Regions from separate parts of the Kitasatospora sp. NPDC002522 genome, predicted to be linked through region 2. Evidence: riboswitches for the same ligand, from Rfam matches in the RefSeq annotation. Region 2 holds a riboswitch; the other holds the start of a gene.
The links. Region 2 has a riboswitch for glycine ahead of gcvP (aminomethyl-transferring glycine dehydrogenase). Riboswitches for the same ligand answer to the same signal wherever they lie in the genome.

Region 1: another riboswitch for glycine. It lies ahead of gcvT (glycine cleavage system aminomethyltransferase GcvT); the one in region 2 lies ahead of gcvP (aminomethyl-transferring glycine dehydrogenase).

Annotation. Positions count from the first base shown of each region.
Region 1 is NZ_JBSFXE010000011.1:149,298-158,946, forward strand. Features, by position in the region: gene ACWD4U_RS12340 (ABC transporter permease) at 1-135, opposite strand, end outside; gene ACWD4U_RS12345 (enhanced serine sensitivity protein SseB C-terminal domain-containing protein) at 673-1,521, opposite strand; gene ACWD4U_RS12350 (enhanced serine sensitivity protein SseB) at 1,641-2,408, opposite strand; glycine riboswitch at 2,547-2,647, shown strand; glycine riboswitch at 2,648-2,756, shown strand; gene gcvT (glycine cleavage system aminomethyltransferase GcvT) at 2,781-3,917, shown strand; gene gcvH (glycine cleavage system protein GcvH) at 4,019-4,393, shown strand; gene glyA (serine hydroxymethyltransferase) at 4,407-5,675, shown strand; gene ACWD4U_RS12370 (L-serine ammonia-lyase) at 5,824-7,191, shown strand; gene ACWD4U_RS12375 (ATP-binding protein) at 7,416-7,982, opposite strand; gene ACWD4U_RS12380 (L,D-transpeptidase) at 8,118-9,308, opposite strand; gene ACWD4U_RS12385 (L,D-transpeptidase) at 9,486-9,649, opposite strand, start outside.
Region 2 is NZ_JBSFXE010000024.1:102,419-112,067, reverse strand. Features, by position in the region: gene ACWD4U_RS21360 (DNA polymerase IV) at 1-1,017, shown strand, start outside; gene ACWD4U_RS21355 (MFS transporter) at 1,160-2,635, opposite strand; gene ACWD4U_RS21350 (PRC and DUF2382 domain-containing protein) at 2,797-3,903, opposite strand; glycine riboswitch at 4,093-4,197, shown strand; gene gcvP (aminomethyl-transferring glycine dehydrogenase) at 4,415-7,285, shown strand; gene ACWD4U_RS21340 (DUF1844 domain-containing protein) at 7,401-7,790, opposite strand; gene infC (translation initiation factor IF-3) at 8,252-8,983, shown strand; gene rpmI (50S ribosomal protein L35) at 9,115-9,309, shown strand; gene rplT (50S ribosomal protein L20) at 9,414-9,649, shown strand, end outside.

The DNA of each region.
Region 1 (9,649 bases), on a different contig from region 2:
CTTGTCGCGCTTCAGGCGGTCCCAGGCGATGCGCCCGGGCGATCGGCCCTCGATCTTCTTGGCAGGCTCCGGAATTGACGCGGCGTCAGGCTGCGAGCCGGCGGCCGGACCGGAGGTCTCGGTGGGTGTGGTCATGAGTCAGTTCGTTCCCCTCGCCGACGGTGGCCGGCCCACGGAGTCGCGTTTGGTGCGGAATGCAGAGCGGTTGCGGTGGTGCCGGACGCCGATGCGGCGGTGCAGAAGTGCGTGAGCAAGCAGGTCATACGGGATGAAGCCGTGTACTGCGTAATGCGGAAGTGCATGGTGCCGCCGCACGGAGGTGCGCATCGTGCGGTTCATGCTGTGGCGGCGGTGCGTTCACCTTCGTGGGGTTCGTCCTGCACTCCGCATTGCGCAGCACTCTCTGTCATGGGACGCGCCCGGCGGAAGACCCCCATCCCGAAGGATGCCTAACTGTGATCTGTCGGCATGCACATTCGTTGCGGCCGCATAACGCTCTTCACACAGGTGTTACATGTCCGTCAAGGGGCATGCTGACGTTCCCCCGCCAGTGGCGGGAAAACGCCAGGTGGTGCGGGGGGTTTCGCGCGTAGATCATGGGCTGGCAAAAAACCCCCGCCGACCTCGGTAAAGGTCGCGTCGGGGGTTTTCTGAGCGGGTGTCAGGGTATTGTCATCGGCCCGGATAGCCCGGCCACGGAGCCTGCGGCCAGGCCCCGGCGGGACCGGCCGGTGGTGGCGCTGCGTAACCAAAGCCGGTCGGGTAGGGCTGCGGGGCCGGGGCGGCTTGTCCGGCTTGCCCGGACTGCCGGTCGAAGAACGGGCGGGCGTGGGCCCACAGCCACATCGCCACCGGGTCGAACTCGTCGGCCATCATCACCGTGGACACCGCCAGCCCCTCGGGGGCGTGCGCGGCCGCCCGCTGCACCAGCGCCCGGGCCGCCTCGACGGCCGGCGCGGAGGTGTCGTACAGGTCCAGGCCGACCGCCAGGTAGGGCTCGCCGAGCACCGGCTGCACCCAGGCCCGGCGCAGCGAGCGCAGCGGCCGCACCTCGCCCGCCTGCTGCTCCAGCACGGCGAAGAACTGCGGCGCCTGCACGGACGGTTCGGAGATCCGCAGCGGCCCGGCGGGCAGCCGGTCCAGGCCGACCGCGATCCGCCGCAGGTCGGCCCAGGGCACGCCGACGCCGCCGCCGGGGCGGTGCGGGTCCAGCCAGAGTCCCCAGCGGGTGCGGTAGAGCGCGCCGGCGATCTCCAGCCCGGACACCACCTCGTGGCCGCGGCTCCAGCCGCTGGCCGCGAGCTGCCCGGGCGAGGTCACGCACGGCGCGTAGCCGTGCCCGCCGATCTCCATGTTCCCGTACTGGGCGTCCGGGCTGCCGGGGCTGCCGTGCCACAGCAGCATCCAGACCTGACCGCCGGCCAGGGCGCGCAGCAGGCCCTCGTACGCCTCCCAGCGGTCAGGCGCGACCGCTGCGAGGGCACGCTCGATCTCGCCCGGATCGCCGGCTGCTCCCGTCACGTCGTCGCCCTCTTCCGTCGTCCGCCGCCAACCGCGCTCCGGTGTGCCGGGGCAACCCTATGGGGCGGGCCCGACAGCCGTCATGCCGCCGTCCCCCGTGCGGACCCCATGATGGATGGTCAGGGTCGGACGTAGAAGGGCTGGACGCGGCCGAGCAGCCAGTCCACCACCGGGTCGGCGACCAGGTCGAGCAGCACCAGGTGGACGCCCCAGCTCGGCGGGGCGGTTCCCAGCGCCCGGCCGAGCGCCAGGTTGACCTCGGCGGGGTCGGCGGGGGCGACCGGGTCCAGCTGCACCCCGACGTACAGCAGGGTGGGCTCGCCCTCCACCCGGGCCAGGGCCCGGCGGGCGGTCAGCACGCCCGGCACGTGGGCGAGTTCGGTGGTCGCGGCGGCCAGGAAGGCGAACGGCTCCAGGTGCGGCTCGGGCTCCTTGAGCGCGACCCGGGCGCCCTCGACGACGCCCTGCGCCTCCCACTGCTCGCCGCGCGGGCCGCGGCGCAGCTCGCCGACGCCCTCCGGCGGGACCGGGATGCCCACCGGCGCCTCGGGGTTGACCGCGATGCCGATGCCCAGCGGCAGGCCGCGGGCGAACTCCCACATCGGGGCGATCGCGAACGGGAAGCCCGGGCAGTGCTGGAGGAACTGCTCCTGCGAGGAGTACACCGGGACGTAGGGCGCCCCGGCCAGTTCGAGGGTCGGCAGGTCGAGCGAGCCGCCCTGCGGGTCGGCGCCCGACGGCAGCGGGATCCACACCTGGCTGCGGGCCAGCACCTCGATCACCCGGGGCGTCGCCCCGGGGTCGCCGAGCGCGGCCGTCAACACCTGCTCCAGTTCGTTGGCCGGCCAGCCCCCGCCCTCCGGAACCTGCCCCAGCGGGAACCCCATCTCGCCCCTCCACATCCGCGGTTGCGATCAGGTTAGCGGCGCGCACGGTCCGTCCGCGGCGCGTGGCGGCGAACCCCACTCCCGCGAGGGGGCTCCGGCATGCCATGATGGCGGCGCCCAAACTTCATACCGGCCGCTCGAACCCGCGCGGGAGAGCCGGAACGACCCCTGGTCGCGACCGGCGCCGAAGGAGCAAGTCCTCCCCGGAATCTCTCAGGCCCCCCTACCGCGCGGGCGAGGCACATCTGGAAAGTGGACACGGCCGCGCCGTGCGCCCACCCACGGTGCAAGCCGCCATCCTGTTCAGGAGGCGGTGAAGCTCTCAGGTTTGACGACAGACGGGGAGATCCGCCCCAGCATGCCCGTTTCCAGATGACCGGGAGTCCTGTCGTGTCCCTCCGCCTGACCGCGCTCGACGCACTGCACCGCTCGCTCGGCGCCACCATGACCGACTTCGCGGGCTGGGACATGCCGCTGCGCTACGGCAGCGAGCGCGAGGAGCACCTCGCCGTCCGCACCAAGGCCGGTCTCTTCGACCTCTCGCACATGGGCGAGATCACCGTGTCCGGCCCGCAGGCCGGCGAGCTGCTCGACCACGCCCTGGTCGGCTTCATCTCCGCGCTCGGCGTGCTGCGCGCCCGCTACACCATGATCTGCCGCGAGGACGGCGGCATCCTGGACGACCTGATCGTCTACCGGACCGCCGAGAACGAGTACCTGGTGGTCGCCAACGCCTCCAACGCCCAGGTGGTGCTGGACGCGCTGACCGAGCGCGCCGAGGGCTTCGACGCGACCGTCCGCGACGACCGCGACGCCTACGCGCTGCTCGCCGTCCAGGGCCCGGAGGCGAACGGCATCCTCGCCTCGGTCACCGACGCCGACCTGCCCGGCCTGAAGTACTACGCCCTGCTGCCCGCCACCGTGGCCGGCAAGGACGTCTGGCTGGCCCGCACCGGCTACACCGGCGAGGACGGCTTCGAGATCTTCTGCGCCCCCGCCGACGCCGAGCACCTGTGGACCGCCCTCACCGAGGCCGGCGCCGACAAGGGCCTGATCCCGTGCGGCCTGTCCTGCCGCGACACGCTGCGCCTGGAGGCCGGCATGCCGCTGTACGGGCACGAGCTGTCCACCGAGCTGACCCCGTTCGACGCGGGCCTCGGCCGGGTGGTGCGGTTCGACAAGACCACCAACGGCGGCGCGTTCGTCGGCCGCAAGGCGCTGGAGGAGGCCGCCGCCCAGGCCGAGGCCAACCCCCCGCGCAAGCTGGTCGGCCTGGTCTCCGAGGGCAAGCGGGTGCCGCGCGCCGAGTACACCGTGGTGGACGCCGAGGGCGCCCCGATCGGCCGGATCACCTCGGGCTCGCCGTCGCCGACCCTCGGCAAGCCGATCGCCATCGCGTACGTGGACGCCGCGCACGCCGAGCCGGGCGGCACCGTCGCGGTGGACGTCCGCGGCAAGGCCGAGCCGGTCCAGGTCGTCGCGCTGCCGTTCTACAAGCGCGCCCGCTGACGTCCCGTCAGCCCCGCACACCCTTCCAGCAGACCTTTTCCCGTCCGTCCGCCCAGCGGACGGCTGCGCCCTCCCCTCACGCGATCCTGGAGAATGACGTCATGAGCAACCCCACGCACCTGCAGTACACCAAGGAGCACGAGTGGCTGACCGCCGCCGTGGACGGGGTGTCGACGGTCGGCATCACCGCGCACGCGGCCGACGCCCTCGGCGACATCGTGTACGTCCAGCTCCCCGCGGTGGGCGACACCGTGACCGCGGGTGAGACCTGTGGCGAGCTCGAGTCCACCAAGTCGGTCAGCGACCTCTTCTCCCCCGCCACCGGCGAGGTCACCGAGGTCAACCAGGCGGTCATCGACGAGCCGGCCCTGGTCAACTCGGAGCCCTTCGAGGGCGGTTGGCTGTTCAAGGTCCGAGTCGAGGCCACCGACGAGCTGCTCGACGCCGACGGCTACTCCGCCTTCACCGGCGCCTGACCGGGAGTCCCCCATGACGGTTCTCAACCAGTCCCTGCACGCGCTCGACCCGGAGATCGCCGCCGCGGTCGACGCCGAGCTGCACCGCCAGCAGACCACCCTGGAAATGATCGCCTCCGAGAACTTCGCCCCCGTGGCGGTCATGGAGGCCCAGGGCTCGGTGCTCACCAACAAGTACGCCGAGGGCTACCCGGGCCGCCGCTACTACGGCGGCTGCGAGTACGTCGACGTGGTCGAGCAGATCGCCATCGACCGGATCAAGGAGCTGTTCGGCGCCGAGCACGCCAACGTGCAGCCGCACTCCGGCGCGCAGGCGAACGCCGCGGCGATGTTCGCGCTGATCCAGCCGGGTGACACCATCCTGGGCCTGAACCTGGCCCACGGCGGTCACCTGACCCACGGCATGAAGATCAACTTCTCCGGCAAGCTCTACAACGTGGTCGCGTACCACGTGGACGAGAAGACCGGCCAGGTCGACATGGCCGAGGTCGAGCGCCTCGCCAAGGAGCACCAGCCGAAGCTGATCATCGCCGGCTGGTCCGCCTACCCCCGCCAGCTGGACTTCGCCGCCTTCCGCCGCGTGGCGGACGAGGTCGGCGCCCTGCTGATGGTCGACATGGCGCACTTCGCCGGCCTGGTCGCCGCGGGCCTGCACCCCTCCCCGGTGCCGTACGCGGACGTGGTCACCACCACCACGCACAAGACCCTGGGCGGCCCGCGCGGCGGCGTCATCCTCTCCAAGGCCGAGCACGCCAAGAAGATCAACTCCGCGGTCTTCCCCGGCCAGCAGGGCGGCCCGCTGGAGCACGTGATCGCCGCCAAGGCGGTGGCCTTCAAGGTCGCCGCCACGGAGGAGTTCAAGGAGCGCCAGCGCCGTACCCTGGAGGGCGCGAAGATCCTCGCCGAGCGCCTGCTCCAGGACGACGTGGCCGCCTCCGGCGTCTCCGTCCTCTCCGGCGGCACCGACGTGCACCTGGTCCTGGTCGACCTGCGCAACAGCGAGCTCAACGGCCAGGACGCCGAGGACCGCCTGCACGAGGTCGGCATCACGGTCAACCGCAACGCCGTCCCGAACGACCCGCGCCCGCCGATGGTCACCTCCGGCCTGCGGATCGGCACCCCGGCGCTGGCCACCCGCGGCTTCGACGCCGAGGACTTCCGCGAGGTCGCGGACGTCATCGCCGAGGCGCTGCTGCCGGGCTTCGACGAGGCCAAGGCCGAGGCGCTGAAGGCCCGGGTCACCGCCCTGGCCGCCAAGCACCCGCTCTACCCCGAGCTGTAACCCGTCCGACCGGCCGCCCCAACCCGGCGGCCACCGGACAAACCGGGGCACCGCGCACACTGGACAGTGCGCGCGGTGCCCCGTTCCGTGCCCCGCCCTCCGTCCACGAGACGGACCACTCCACGAGACCAGACAAGGACGTCACCCCGTGGCCATCAGCGTCTTCGACCTCTTCTCCGTAGGCATCGGACCGTCCTCCTCGCACACCGTCGGCCCGATGCGGGCCGCCCGGATGTTCGCCCGTCGCCTCAACACGGAGGGCCTGCTCGACGACGTCGCCTCGCTGCGCGCCGAGCTGTACGGCTCGCTCGGCGCCACCGGACACGGCCACGGCACCCCCAAGGCGGTCCTGCTCGGCCTGGAGAACCACTCCCCGCGCACGGTCGACGTCGACCAGGCCGACCTCGACGTCGAGCGGATCCGCGCCACCAAGCGGATCAACCTGCTCGGCCGCCGCGAGCTCCCCTTCGACCCGGACTCCGACCTGGTCCTGCACCGCCGCAAGGCCCTGCCGTACCACGCCAACGGCATGACGCTGTGGGCCTACGACGCCTCCGGCGAGGTGCTGCTGGAGAAGACCTACTACTCGGTCGGCGGCGGCTTCGTGGTCGACGAGGACGCCATCGGCGAGGCCCGGGTCAAGCCCGACGACACCGTGCTGCGCTACCCGTTCCGCACCGGCGAGGAGCTGCTGCGCCTCACCCGGGAGACCGGGCTGTCCATCTCCGGCCTGATGCTGGAGAACGAGAAGGCCTGGCGCAGCGAGGCGGAGATCCGGGCCGGCCTGCTGGAGATCTGGGCCGTCATGAAGGAGTGCGTCGCCGCGGGCATGTCCCGCGAGGGCATCCTCCCCGGCGGCCTCAAGGTCCGCCGCCGCGCCGCCGCCGGAGCCCGCGCCCTGCGCGCCGAGGGCATCGGCCCGGCCAACGCCATGGAGTGGGTCACCCTCTACGCGATGGCCGTCAACGAGGAGAACGCCTCCGGCCGCCGCGTGGTCACCGCCCCCACCAACGGCGCCGCCGGGATCATCCCCGCCGTCCTGCACTACTTCATCAACTTCATCCCCGGCGCCGACGACGAGGGCATCGTCCGCTTCCTGCTCGCCGCCGGCGCGATCGGCATGCTCTTCAAAGAGAACGCCTCCATCTCCGGCGCCGAGGTCGGCTGCCAGGGCGAGGTCGGCTCCGCCTGCTCGATGGCCGCGGGCGGCCTCGCCGAGGTCCTCGGCGGCTCCCCCGAGCAGGTCGAGAACGCCGCCGAGATCGGCATCGAGCACAACCTCGGCCTCACCTGCGACCCGGTCGGCGGCCTGGTCCAGATCCCCTGCATCGAGCGCAACGGCATGGCCTCCGTCAAGGCCGTGACCGCCGCGAGGATGGCCCTCAGGGGTGACGGCCGGCACCACGTCTCCCTTGACAAGGCGATCAAGACGATGAAGGAGACCGGCGCCGACATGAAGATCAAGTACAAGGAGACCTCGCGCGGCGGCCTGGCCGTCAACGTCATCGAGTGCTAACGCTCCCCATCGCGCCGTTGAAGTGAAGGTGAAGTGAAGCACACGCCTTGGGATCGATTTTGTTTGGCACCCAAGGGCATGCGATAGTCGACAAGTCGGGCGGATCGACCTGACAACTTCCACCGCGTGGCACGCACCCCCTTGGCCGCCCGGTGACGCGCAGGGGCCCCGGGACCGCGAACACCGCGGACAGGGGCCCCGCATCGTTTTCCGGGGTGGGGCGGTCAGGCGAGGGTGGCGGCGACGCGGTCGCGGTCGCGGACCTTCATCTCGAACCAGACGCCCTTGCCGCGCGGCAGGAGATCGGCGCCCCAGCGGTCGGCGAGGGCGTCGACGAGGCGCAGGCCGTGGCCGTTCTGGTAGCCGGTCTCGGGGGCGAGGATGAGGCAGGGCAGGGAGCGGGAGGAGTCGCGGACCTCGATCCGCAGCCATCCCGGCCGCCGGACGACCTTGAGGCCGATCATGCGACCGCCGGCATGTCGGACGGCGTTGGCGACCAGTTCACCGGTCAGCAGTTCGCCGGCTTCCAGGAGCTGATGGAGTTTCCACGCCTGTAAGACCGACAGCACGAGCCTGCGCGCCACCCCGGCGGATTCCGGGCGGGAGGGCAGCCGGACCTCCTCCGCGGAGTCCGGGTCGCTGAGCACGCCGAGAAAGGTGTGCTCCATCTCCTCGGCGGTCAGCCGTTCCAGGTCGGCCAGCACCACGCCGATGCCGGGTTCCGACAGCTCGTCAATCCGGCTGCCCGGCAGTCGATGTGATGCCTGCTCCGGTTCGCCCCATCCCGCCATGCGCCCCATCATTGCGGAACGCGAGCGGCCGCGTACGGACAATGAGCAAACGATCACTATTCGGTTGGCATATGCCCACAGCAACCGAACGGGCGGCCGAGCGCCGTGCGCCCGAGCCGCCCGTCCCGGCGGGTCCTACCACTGGCCCCAGGGCACGTTCCAGCCGCTCAGGCCGTTCTCCGCGGAGACCGTGGCGCCCTTGGAGTTGAGCACCTTGACCACGTCGCCGACCAGGGTCGAGTCGTAGAGCTTGCCGGCCGGCGTGTCGGGGCTGCCGTCCTTGGTGTCGGTGACGCCGATGCAGCCGTGGCTGGCGTTGGCCCGGCCGATCAGGCTGCCGCTCCAGGAGTTGCCGTGCACGTAGGTGCCGGAGTCCGTGAGCCGCATGGCGTGCGGCACCTCGAGGTCGTACTCGTCGCCGGAGCCGGCCGGGGTGACGCCGTTGGAGGTCATCCGGGTGGTGCCCTCCTTGGCCTCGACCACCATGGTGCCGTTCCAGGTGTCGAAGCCGGGCTTGCCGGCGGTGAAGCCGACCGAGTCGACCTCCTGGCCGTCGCGGACCACGGTCATCCGGTGGGTGTCGACGTCGGCGGTGGAGATCTGCGAGCGGCCGATGGTGAAGGGCTCGTCCTTGTCCACGCCGCCGTACACGCCGGGCGCGGTCTCCACGCTCTTCAGCCGGTACTTCACCGTCACCTTGGTGCCGGACTTCCAGTAGTCCTGCGGGCGGAAGTCCAGGCGGTCGTCGCCGAACCAGTGGCCCTTGGCCACCGTGCCGTCGGAGCCGGTGACGGTGATGCCGGCCAGCACCGCGTCCTTGTTCTTGACGTCCTTGCCGAAGTGGACCGAGACGATCATGCCGACGCCGTAGGTGGCGTCGTCGTCGACGTTGTCGTGGGCGCCGGCGTCCTTGGTCGGGGTGAGCGTGGTGAAGGAGCTGGTGGCGGTGGTGGCGACGCCCTGGGCGTCCACCGCCTGGGCGTTGACGGTGTAGGCGGTGGAGACCTGGAGGTTGCCGCCGGGGGTCCAGCCGAGGCCGTCGGCGGTGAGGGTGCCGGGGACCTCGGTGCCGTCCGGGCCGGTGACCTTGACGGTGGTGAGCTTGCCGCCGGTGGCGGAGACCTTGAGCGCGCCGGCGGGCTTGACGTCGGTGGCGCCGGCCGCGGGCTCGATCGCGATGGCTGCGGCCGAGACGGTCGGCTTGGCCGGGCTCGGCGTGCCGGAGGCCGTCGGGCTCTGCGCCGTCGCCGTACCGCCGCTGCACCCCGCCGTGGCCATCAGCACCAGGGCGCCCGCCACCGCTCCCACCGCGAATCGCCCTCGCATCGACTTCACTGTCCGCTCTCCCCACGCGCCCGCCTGTCGGCTGACAGGTCTTTCTGCTGATATGACGGCGCAAGGGGGGTGAACGTTGCAGGCCGAGTGTTCCGGTACGGTCACGAACCGCGGACGGCCCGGCGGTTCCGAGGAACCACCGGGCCGTCCGTTCGAAGCGCGTGCGACCTACCACTTGCTCCACGGGATGGTCCAGCCGCTCAGGCCGTTCTCGCCCGAGACGGTCGGGCCCTTGGAGTTCTGGATCTTGACCACGTCGCCGATCATCGAGGCGGCGAAGAACTTGCCGGCCGTCGAGTTGTCGTCGCCGCCCTTGGCGTCCTGCATCGAGA
Region 2 (9,649 bases):
GCGCTCGCCGACGCGACGCCCGAGGAGGGCGCGCAGCTGGTGCTGGCGCTGGCCGAGGACCTGCGGGCGGACATCGTGGAGCGTACGGGGCTGACCGCGTCGGTCGGTGCGGCGGCGTCCAAGCTGATGGCCAAGATCGCCTCGGAGCAGGCCAAGCCGGACGGGCTGGTGCTGATCGAGCCGGGCTCGGAGCGCTCGGTGCTGGCGCCGATGCCGGTGCGGGCGCTGCCGGGGATCGGTCCGGCCACCGAGCAGGCGCTGCGCCGGGCCGGGCTGACCGCGGTCGCGGACCTGGCGGAGGCCGGGTACGAGGAGCTGGTGGCGCTGCTCGGCAAGGCGCACGGCGCGGGGGTCTTCCAGATGGCGCTCGGCTGGGACGAGCGGCCGGTGGTGCCGGACCGGGACGCCAAGTCGGTGTCGGTGGAGGACACCTTCGAGGTCGACCTCGCCGACCGGGACCGCATCCTGCGCGAGATCGAGCAGTTGGCCGGCCGCTGCGTGCGCCGGCTGCGGGCGACCGGCCGCTCCGGGCGGACGGTGGTGCTGAAGGTCCGCCGCTTCGACTTCTCCACGCTGACCCGCTCGGAGACGCTGCGCGGCCCCACCGACGACGAGGAGGTGATCGCCTCGACCGCCCGCCGCCTGGCGATGCAGGTCGACGTCACCGGCGGGGTGCGGCTGCTGGGTGTCGGCGTCGCCCAGCTCGCCGACTACACGCAGGAGGACCTGTTCGCCCAGCTGGAGCGGGAGGAACGGGAGGCGGCGGCGGAGGAGCAGCCCGAGCCGGAGCCGGTGCAGCCCGAGCAGCCGCCGGCGGTGCGCCGCTGGTGGCCCGGGCAGGACGTGACGCACCGTCAGTTCGGTCCTGGGTGGGTGCAGGGCAGCGGCGTCGGCCGGGTCACCGTCCGGTTCGAGACGCCGTACTCGGCGCCCGGCCGGGTGCGCACCTTCGCGGTCGACGACGAGGAGCTGGAGCCGTCCGGGGCGCTGCCGCTGCGTGAGTCCGCGGGGGAGTGAGACGGCGACGGCCCCGCACCCGGGAGGGGTGCGGGGCCGTCGGCCGGTCCTGGGCCGCGCCGCCGATGCCCGTGGCGGCGGGCCCGGGAGCCGCTCGCGTGTGTCCAGTACGCGAGGGGGACGCCGTCAGGGCCTGTCGGGGCTAGGCGTCGGTCTTGGCGAGCGCCAGGTCGGCCGGGCGCTCGGCGGGGGTGGTGGCGGCGGAGCGGATCCGGCGGATCGCGAACGGCACGGCGCCGGCGACCAGGCACATCGCGGCGGCCACCCAGAAGGCGTGCTGGTAGGCGTTCTCGGTGGGCAGCTGCACCGGGATCGGCAGCTTCAGGGTGTCCCCGGTGAGGATCGCGGCCATCACCGCGGTGCCGACGGCGCCGCCGACGGTGCGCAGCACCGCGTTCATGCCGTTGGCGATGCCGGACTGCTCGGCCGGGACGGCGCCGTTGATGTACGCGGGCATCGCCGCGTAGGCCAGGCCCACGCCGAGGCCGAAGACCGCGGAGGAGAGGTAGATGTCGAACTCGGCGCCGTGGCGGACGGCCAGGTAGGCCATCGAGACCGCGCCCAGCAGGCCGCCGAGGACCAGCGGCAGGCGCGGGCCGCGGCGGGCGATCAGCATCGCACCGAGCGGGGCGGCCACCATCGAGCCGATCGCGGACGGCAGCAGCATGATGCCGGCGTGCAGCACGGTGGCGGTGAAGCCGTAGTGGGCGAACTTCTCCGGGGTCTGGGCGAAGTTGCTGATCACCATGAACGAGCCGTACATGCCGAAGCCGATCAGCAGGCCGGAGATGTTGGTGAAGGCGACCGCGGGGCGGGACATCATCTTCAGGTCGACCAGCGGGTGGCTGACCTTGGACTCGACCAGCAGCCAGAGCAGCGCGACCACGGCGGCGACGGCGAACAGACCGAGGGTGCGGTTGGAGGTCCAGCCCCAGTGGTTGCCCTGGCTGACCGCGATCAGCAGTGCGGACAGCCAGCCGGCCAGGGTGAGCGCGCCGAGCGGGTCGGCGCCGCCCTCCTTGTCGATCACCGGGTCGCTGGGCACCCGGACGACGACCAGCACGACGGCGAGCAGGCCGAAGACCAGGCCCATCCAGAAGATCGACTTGTAGCTCCAGTGCTCCAGCAGCAGGCCGGTGGCGACCAGGCCGAGGCCGGAGCCGACGCCCATCGAGGCGGAGATCGCGGCGACGCCGCCGGTGACCTTCTGCTTGGGCAGCTCGTCGCGGACGATGCTGATCGCCAGCGGCAGCACGCCGCCGCCCGCGCCCTGCAGCACGCGGGCGACCACGAGCCAGGTGAACGAGTGGGTGGTGACGGCGAGGCCGGAGCCGAGCACCAGGCCGGCCAGCGAGACCAGCAGCATCGGCTTGCGGCCGCGCAGGTCGCCGAAGCGGCCGAGCAGCGGGGTCAGGACCGCGGCGGACAGCAGGTTGGCGGTCATCAGCCAGGTGATGCTCGAGCCCGAGACGCCGAGCTCGCGGGCCAGGCCCGGCAGGATCGGGACGACCGCGGTCTGCACCACACTGAACGCCAGCATGGCCAGGATCAGGGCGGGCAGGACCCGGGCGCTGGTGGGCTTGTCGGCCGCGGCGGTGGGCTGTGGTGCCTCACTCACGGGGATCCTCCGGGAAGTTTTCTTCAGGATGGCGATAGTGCATGAACTGAAGTAACCATCCCGGAGATGCTTCACTGTGTCAAATATCGAATAGTGAAGCTTTGGCAAAGCGCCCGGCCCCGGCCCGCCGAAGCGGACCGGGGCCGGACCTTGACCCGCCGTCAGACCGAGCGCAGCGGCTCCGGACGGGCGTGCTCCAGACCGCCGCCGTTCAGCCCGGACAGCGGCACCGCGTTCACGCCGCCCCCGGCGGCCGCCGGCTGCTGCGGCTTCGCGTGCCACGGCTGCTGCTGCGTCCGGTGCGGGGCCGCGCCGTCCGCGCCGACCGCCGCGTCGTGCACCTCCACCTGCTCGCGGCGCAGCTCGTCGCGGACCACCTCCTCCTCGGTGTACCGCTCCACCACCAGCCGCACCCGCTCGATCGGCGCCAGGTACTTGCGCACCACCGGACGCTCCTCGCGCAGCGTGACCTCCTCGACCGCCTCGGCGATCTCCTGCTCGGTCAGCCCCGCCCGCTCCGCGTCCGACACCGGGATCCGCTCCACCCGCACCCGCTCGCGCACCACCGGCACCCGGCGCTCGACCGGCTCAGTGGTCACGTACTTGCGCAGCCGGGTGGTGCCCACCGCGTGCCACTCGGTGGTGATGTCCAGCCGCTCCTCCCGGCAGGTGATCTCCACCGGCGCGGTCGGCTCCACCGACGCGGCCCGCTCCGCACCCGGCCGCTGCTCGGAGGCGTGCCGCGGGCTGCTCTTCGCGGAGGCGTACGACGCCGAAGCCGGCGGGGCCGCGTTCACGGGGCTCGTGCCGTTCGTGCCGTTCGTGCCGTTCGTCGGAGACGGCGTGGGCGGGACGCTCGGGGCGAGCGCGCCGAAGTCCCGGTCGCCGCCGGCCGTCGGGCGCGGACGCTCCTTCGCGGCCGGCGCCGAGCCGGACTCCCCGGCGAGCGTGCCGGCGACGGTGTCCAGGCCGTAGTAGCGGTACAGCTGGAGCTCCTGGGCGGGGGAGAGGTGCTGGCCCACCCCGAAGTCCGGCGACTCCTTGATCAGCGACTTGTCGTACGGGACGCGCAGCTCGTCCCCCGCGAACTCGCTGGTGGTCAGCGGGACGAAGGCGTCCCGGCCGAAGATCCCGGTACGGACCGCCGCCCACTCCGGTTCGCCGGTGGCGTCGTCCAGGTACACCTCGTCGACAGTGCCGATCTTGTCACCGTTCCGGTCGACCGCCTTGTGTCCGATCAGGTCGCGCGGATCGATATCGGTCTGCACGCTGTCCTCCAGTCCTGCTGCTCCTTGAGGGTCCGTCAGAGGGGCGGGAGGAGGAGCTGGCCGGCCCGCCACTTCACACCAAACGGCACGTAACGGACGGTGGCATTCCGGACGCCGCCGTCCGGGGCAGATCACAGGGCCGCACCGGTGATCGGCCGGGCCCGCGCTGGTAACCTGGGCGGCGACCGCCGAGCACGCTCGGGAGAGTCCCCGGCCCCGTACGAGGGGCTGCGGGGACGCCGAAGGAGCAACCCCTCCCCGGAATCTCTCAGGCATCCGTACCGGGCGAGATCAGGTCACTCTGGAAAGCAGGGCAGGACCGTCGGCACCGATGCCGTCGGCACCCACCCTCACCGACGGTGCAAGCACGCCGCGCCCCACGGGCGGCCGTGCGAAGCTCTCAGGTACCGATGACAGAGGGGGAGGCTGACGGGTTCGTACATCCCGGGCGCCCCACGGCGCGACCGGCGTGCGTACCCCCGCCGGTCCGCGACCAGGAGGCCCGACCCCCATGAACGCCCAGCCGACGCTCCGTGAGCTTGAGCAGGCCAGCCCCTTCGAGCAGCGCCACATCGGTCCCGACGCCGACGCCCAGGAAAAGATGCTGGCCCACGTCGGGTTCGCCTCCCTGGACGAGCTGTCGGACGCCGCCGTCCCCGCCGCCATCCGCAGCCTCACCGCGCTCGGCCTGCCGGAGGGCCGCAGCGAGGCCCAGGTGCTCGCCGAACTGCGCGAGCTGGCCGGCCGCAACCAGGTCCTCACCTCGATGATCGGCCTCGGCTACTACGGCACCTTCACCCCGCCGGTCATCCTGCGCAACGTGCTGGAGAACCCGGCCTGGTACACCGCCTACACGCCGTACCAGCCGGAGATCTCGCAGGGCCGCCTGGAGGCGCTGCTCAACTTCCAGACCATGGTCGCCGACCTCACCGGCCTGGCCACCTCCGGCTCCTCGCTGCTCGACGAGGGCACCGCCGCCGCCGAGGCGATGGCCCTCGCCCGGCGCGTCACCAAGGTCAAGGGCGGTGTCTTCCTGGTCGACGCCGACACCCTGCCGCAGACCGTCGCCGTCATCGAGACCCGCGCCGAGCCGACCGGCGTCGAGGTCGTCGTCGCCGACCTGTCCGAGGGCATCCCCGCCGAGATCGCCGAGCGCGGCGTCTTCGGCGTGCTGCTGCAGTACCCGGGCGCCTCCGGCGCGGTGCGCGCGATCAAGCCGGTCATCGACCAGGCCCACGGCCTCGGCGCGATCGTCGCCGTCGCCGCCGACCTGCTCGCCCTCACCCTGCTGCGCTCGCCCGGCGAGCTCGGTGCCGACATCGCCTGCGGCACCTCGCAGCGCTTCGGCGTCCCGATGGGCTTCGGCGGCCCGCACGCCGGCTACCTCGCGGTGCGCGCCGAGTACGCCCGCAACCTGCCCGGCCGCCTGGTCGGCGTCTCCGTCGACGCCGACGGCCACCGCGCCTACCGGCTGGCCCTGCAGACCCGCGAGCAGCACATCCGCCGCGAGAAGGCCACCTCCAACATCTGCACCGCCCAGGTGCTGCTCGCGGTGATGGCCTCCATGTACGCCGTCTACCACGGCCCCGACGGCCTCGCCGCGATCGCCCGCCGCACCCACCGCTACGCCGCCGCCCTCGCGGCCGGCCTGCGCGCGGGCGGCGTGCAGCTCGCCCACGACGCGTTCTTCGACACCGTCACGGCCGTCGTGCCGGGCCGGGCGGACGCCGTGGCCGCCGCCGCGCTGGCGCAGGGCGTCAACGTGCACCGGGTCGACGCGGACCGGGTGTCGGTCTCCTGCGACGAGACCACCACCCGCGAGCACCTGGCCGCCGTGTTCGGCGCGTTCGGCATCGAGGCCGCCGTGGCCGAGGACGCCGAGGCGCTGCCCGCCGCGCTGCTGCGCGAGGACGAGTACCTCACCCACCCGGTCTTCCACAGCCACCGCTCGGAGACCGCCATGCTGCGCTACCTGCGCCGGCTCTCCGACCGCGACTACGCGCTCGACCGCGGCATGATCCCGCTTGGCTCCTGCACCATGAAGCTCAACGCGACCACCGAGATGGAGCCGGTCACCTGGCCCGAGTTCGGCCAGCTGCACCCGTTCGCCCCGGTCGAGCAGGCCGCCGGCTACCTGACCCTGATCCGCGAGCTGGAGCAGCAGCTGGTCGAGGTCACCGGCTACGACGCCGTCTCGATCCAGCCGAACGCCGGCTCGCAGGGCGAGCTCGCCGGTCTGCTCGCGGTGCGCGCCTACCACCGGGCCAACGGCGACCTCCAGCGCGACGTGTGCCTGATCCCGTCCTCCGCGCACGGCACCAACGCGGCCTCCGCGGCGATGGCCGGCATGCGGGTCGTGGTCGTCAAGACGCTCGCCGACGGCGACGTGGACGTCGAGGACCTCAAGGCCAAGATCGCGCTGCACCGCGACCAGCTGTCCGTGCTGATGGTCACCTACCCGTCCACCCACGGCGTGTTCGAGACCCAGATCACCGACATCTGCGCGCTCGTCCACGAGGCCGGCGGCCAGGTGTACGTCGACGGCGCCAACCTGAACGCGCTGGTCGGCCTCGCCAAGCCGGGCAAGTTCGGCGCGGACGTCTCGCACCTGAACCTGCACAAGACCTTCTGCATCCCGCACGGCGGCGGCGGCCCCGGCGTCGGCCCGGTCGCGGTGCGCTCGCACCTCGCGCCGTACCTGCCCAACCACCCGCTGCAGGCCGAGGCCGGCCCCGCGACCGGTGTCGGCCCGATCTCGGCCGCGCCGTGGGGCTCCGCGGCGATCCTGCCGATCTCCTGGGCGTACGTCCGGCTGATGGGCGGCGAGGGCCTCAAGCGCGCCACCCAGGTGGCCGTGCTGAACGCCAACTACATCGCCAAGCGGCTCGCCCCGCACTACCCCGTGCTGTACACCGGCCCCGGCGGGCTGGTCGCGCACGAGTGCATCATCGACCTGCGCCCGCTCAGCAAGGAGACCGGCGTCAGCGTCGACGACATCGCCAAGCGCCTGATCGACTACGGCTTCCACGCGCCGACCATGTCGTTCCCGGTGGCCGGCACGCTGATGATCGAGCCCACCGAGTCCGAGGACCTGCACGAGATCGACCGGTTCTGCGAGGCGATGATCGCGATCCGCGGCGAGATCGAGCAGGTCGGCGCGGGCGTGTGGCCGGCCGACGACAACCCGCTGCGCAACGCCCCGCACACCGCGTCGATGCTGGCGGGCGAGTGGGAGCACGCGTACTCGCGGGAGACCGCGGTCTTCCCGGCGGGCGTGAACCCGGCGGACAAGTACTGGCCGGCGGTGCGGCGGATCGACGGCGCGTACGGCGACCGGAACCTGGTCTGCTCGTGCCCGCCGCTGGACGAGTACGACGCCTGATCCGACAAGTGAGCCGCCCGCCGGGGGACTTCCCTCGGCGGGCGGCTTTCTGCTGGGCGTCTTCCGCCTCGCGCGGTTTCCCGCGCCCCTGTCGGGGCGCAGAGCGCTGCGCGGGTCAGGAGTAGACCGGGCCCGTGAACTTCTCGCCGGGGCCGGAGCCCGGGGCGTCGGGGATGAGGGAGGCCTCGCGGAAGGCCAGCTGCAGGGAGCGCAGGCCGTCGCGCAGCGGGGCGGCGTGGAAGTTGGAGATCTCGGGGGCCCCGGCGGTGACCAGGCCGGCCAGGGCGGTGATCAGCTTGCGGGCCTCGTCGAGGTCCTTGTCGGCCTCGCCGCCCTCGGCCAGCCCGCACTTGACGGCGGCGGCGCTCATCAGGTGGACGGCGACGGTGGTGATCACCTCGACGGCCGGGACCTCGGCGATGTCGCGGGTCAGGTCGTCGAAGCCGATCGCCTCGTCGGACGCCGCGGACTCGGGCGTGTGGTCGTGGTCGGGCTGGCTGGTCACGGTGTCACTCCGGGATGCTGGTGCGAAAGCGCAGTACAAAGGGAGCGTACAAGGCGGGCGGCGAGGGGTCGGAATACCGGTCGGCCCCCGAACGCTGGTATGCTTCGAGACTGACCGGCCAGGTAGTCCCTTCGGGGTGCCCGGCCAGCAAGTGGAGGCTCCACCTCAGGAGGCCCGAGAGGGCAACCGCGACAGTCTCCCACCTGATCGGCCGAAGGGCCGACGGGTACGGTCCGCGAAGGGCGCCCGTGAGGATTGCCCGTCGCCAGTGGTGTCCGCGAGGACATCCGGAACGTGTGGAGCCCCGCCTGTACCGTGCGGGGCTTTTTTCGTGCGTTCGGTGCCTCTGCCAGGCGGCAGGAGCAGCGGAGCATGAATGAAGCCCCGCCCAGTGGTCGAAACCACTACGTGCGACCGCCGTCCGACGGCCGCATCGAAGAAGGTGCAACCGAGGAGGCCCCATCAGCACCGAGCCCCGCATCAACGACCGGATTCGCGTCCCCGAGGTGCGACTCGTCGGTCCCAGCGGCGAGCAGGTCGGCATCGTCCCGCTCGCGAAGGCGCTGGAGCTTGCCCAGGAGTACGACCTGGACCTGGTCGAGGTGGCCGCGACGGCCCGCCCGCCGGTGTGCAAGCTCATGGACTACGGCAAGTTCAAGTACGAGTCGGCGATGAAGGCCCGTGAGGCGCGCAAGAACCAGGCGCACACGGTCATCAAGGAGATGAAGCTCCGGCCGAAGATCGACCCGCACGACTATGACACCAAGAAGGGTCACGTCGTTCGGTTCCTCAAGCAGGGCGACAAGGTCAAGATCACGATCATGTTCCGCGGTCGTGAGCAGTCCCGGCCCGAGCTGGGCTTCCGACTGCTGCAGCGGCTTGCGGACGACGTCCAGGAGCTGGGCTTCGTGGAGTCCGCTCCGAAGCAGGACGGCCGAAACATGATCATGGTTCTCGGCCCGCACAAGAAGAAGACCGAGGCGATGGCCGAGGCCCGCGCGCTCGCCGACGCCCGCAAGGCGGAGCGGCTGGGTCGCGGTCCGGCCGCCGACGGGGCGGACGAGGTCGATGAGGCCGAGTTCGTCGAGGACGAGGCCGTCGAGGCCGACGAGGTCGAGGCCGACGACGCCGAGACCACCGAGGTCGAGGCCGCCGAGGTCGAGCAGCCCGCCGACGCCGCCCAGGACGCCTGAGCCTTCGGGTTCAGATCCGGGCGGGATCGGCATCGGTTCCGGGGCACCCGCCCCGGAGACGAGATCCATCCAGTTCCGGCCCGTGCCGTACGGCGCGGGCCGTGAACGGACCGACGAGGAGAAACGGCGACATGCCGAAGCAGAAGACGCACAGCGGCGCCAGCAAGCGCTTCAAGATCACTGGCTCCGGGAAGGTGCTGCGCGAGCGTGCCGGCCGTCGCCACCTGCTTGAGCACAAGCCCTCGACGCTGACCCGCAAGCTGGCCGGCAACGCCGAGATGGCCCCCGGCGACGCCAAGAAGATCAAGAAGCTTCTCGGCAAGTGATCGCCCGCCCGCGGCTCGGCCGTGGGCACCAGCTGATCCTTTCCGACCGAATCGAATAACGGACCGGCGGCACGATCCGGGGTCCGGAACCAAGGAGTAATCAAGTGGCACGCGTCAAGCGGGCAGTCAACGCCCACAAGAAGCGCCGGGTCATCCTCGAGCGGGCCTCCGGCTACCGCGGTCAGCGCTCGCGCCTGTACCGCAAGGCCAAGGAGCAGGTCACCCACTCGCTGGTCTACAACTTCAACGACCGCAAGAAGCGCAAGGGCGACTTCCGTCAGCTGTGGATCCAGCGCATCAACGCCGCTGCCCGTGCCAACGGCATGACCTACAACCGCTT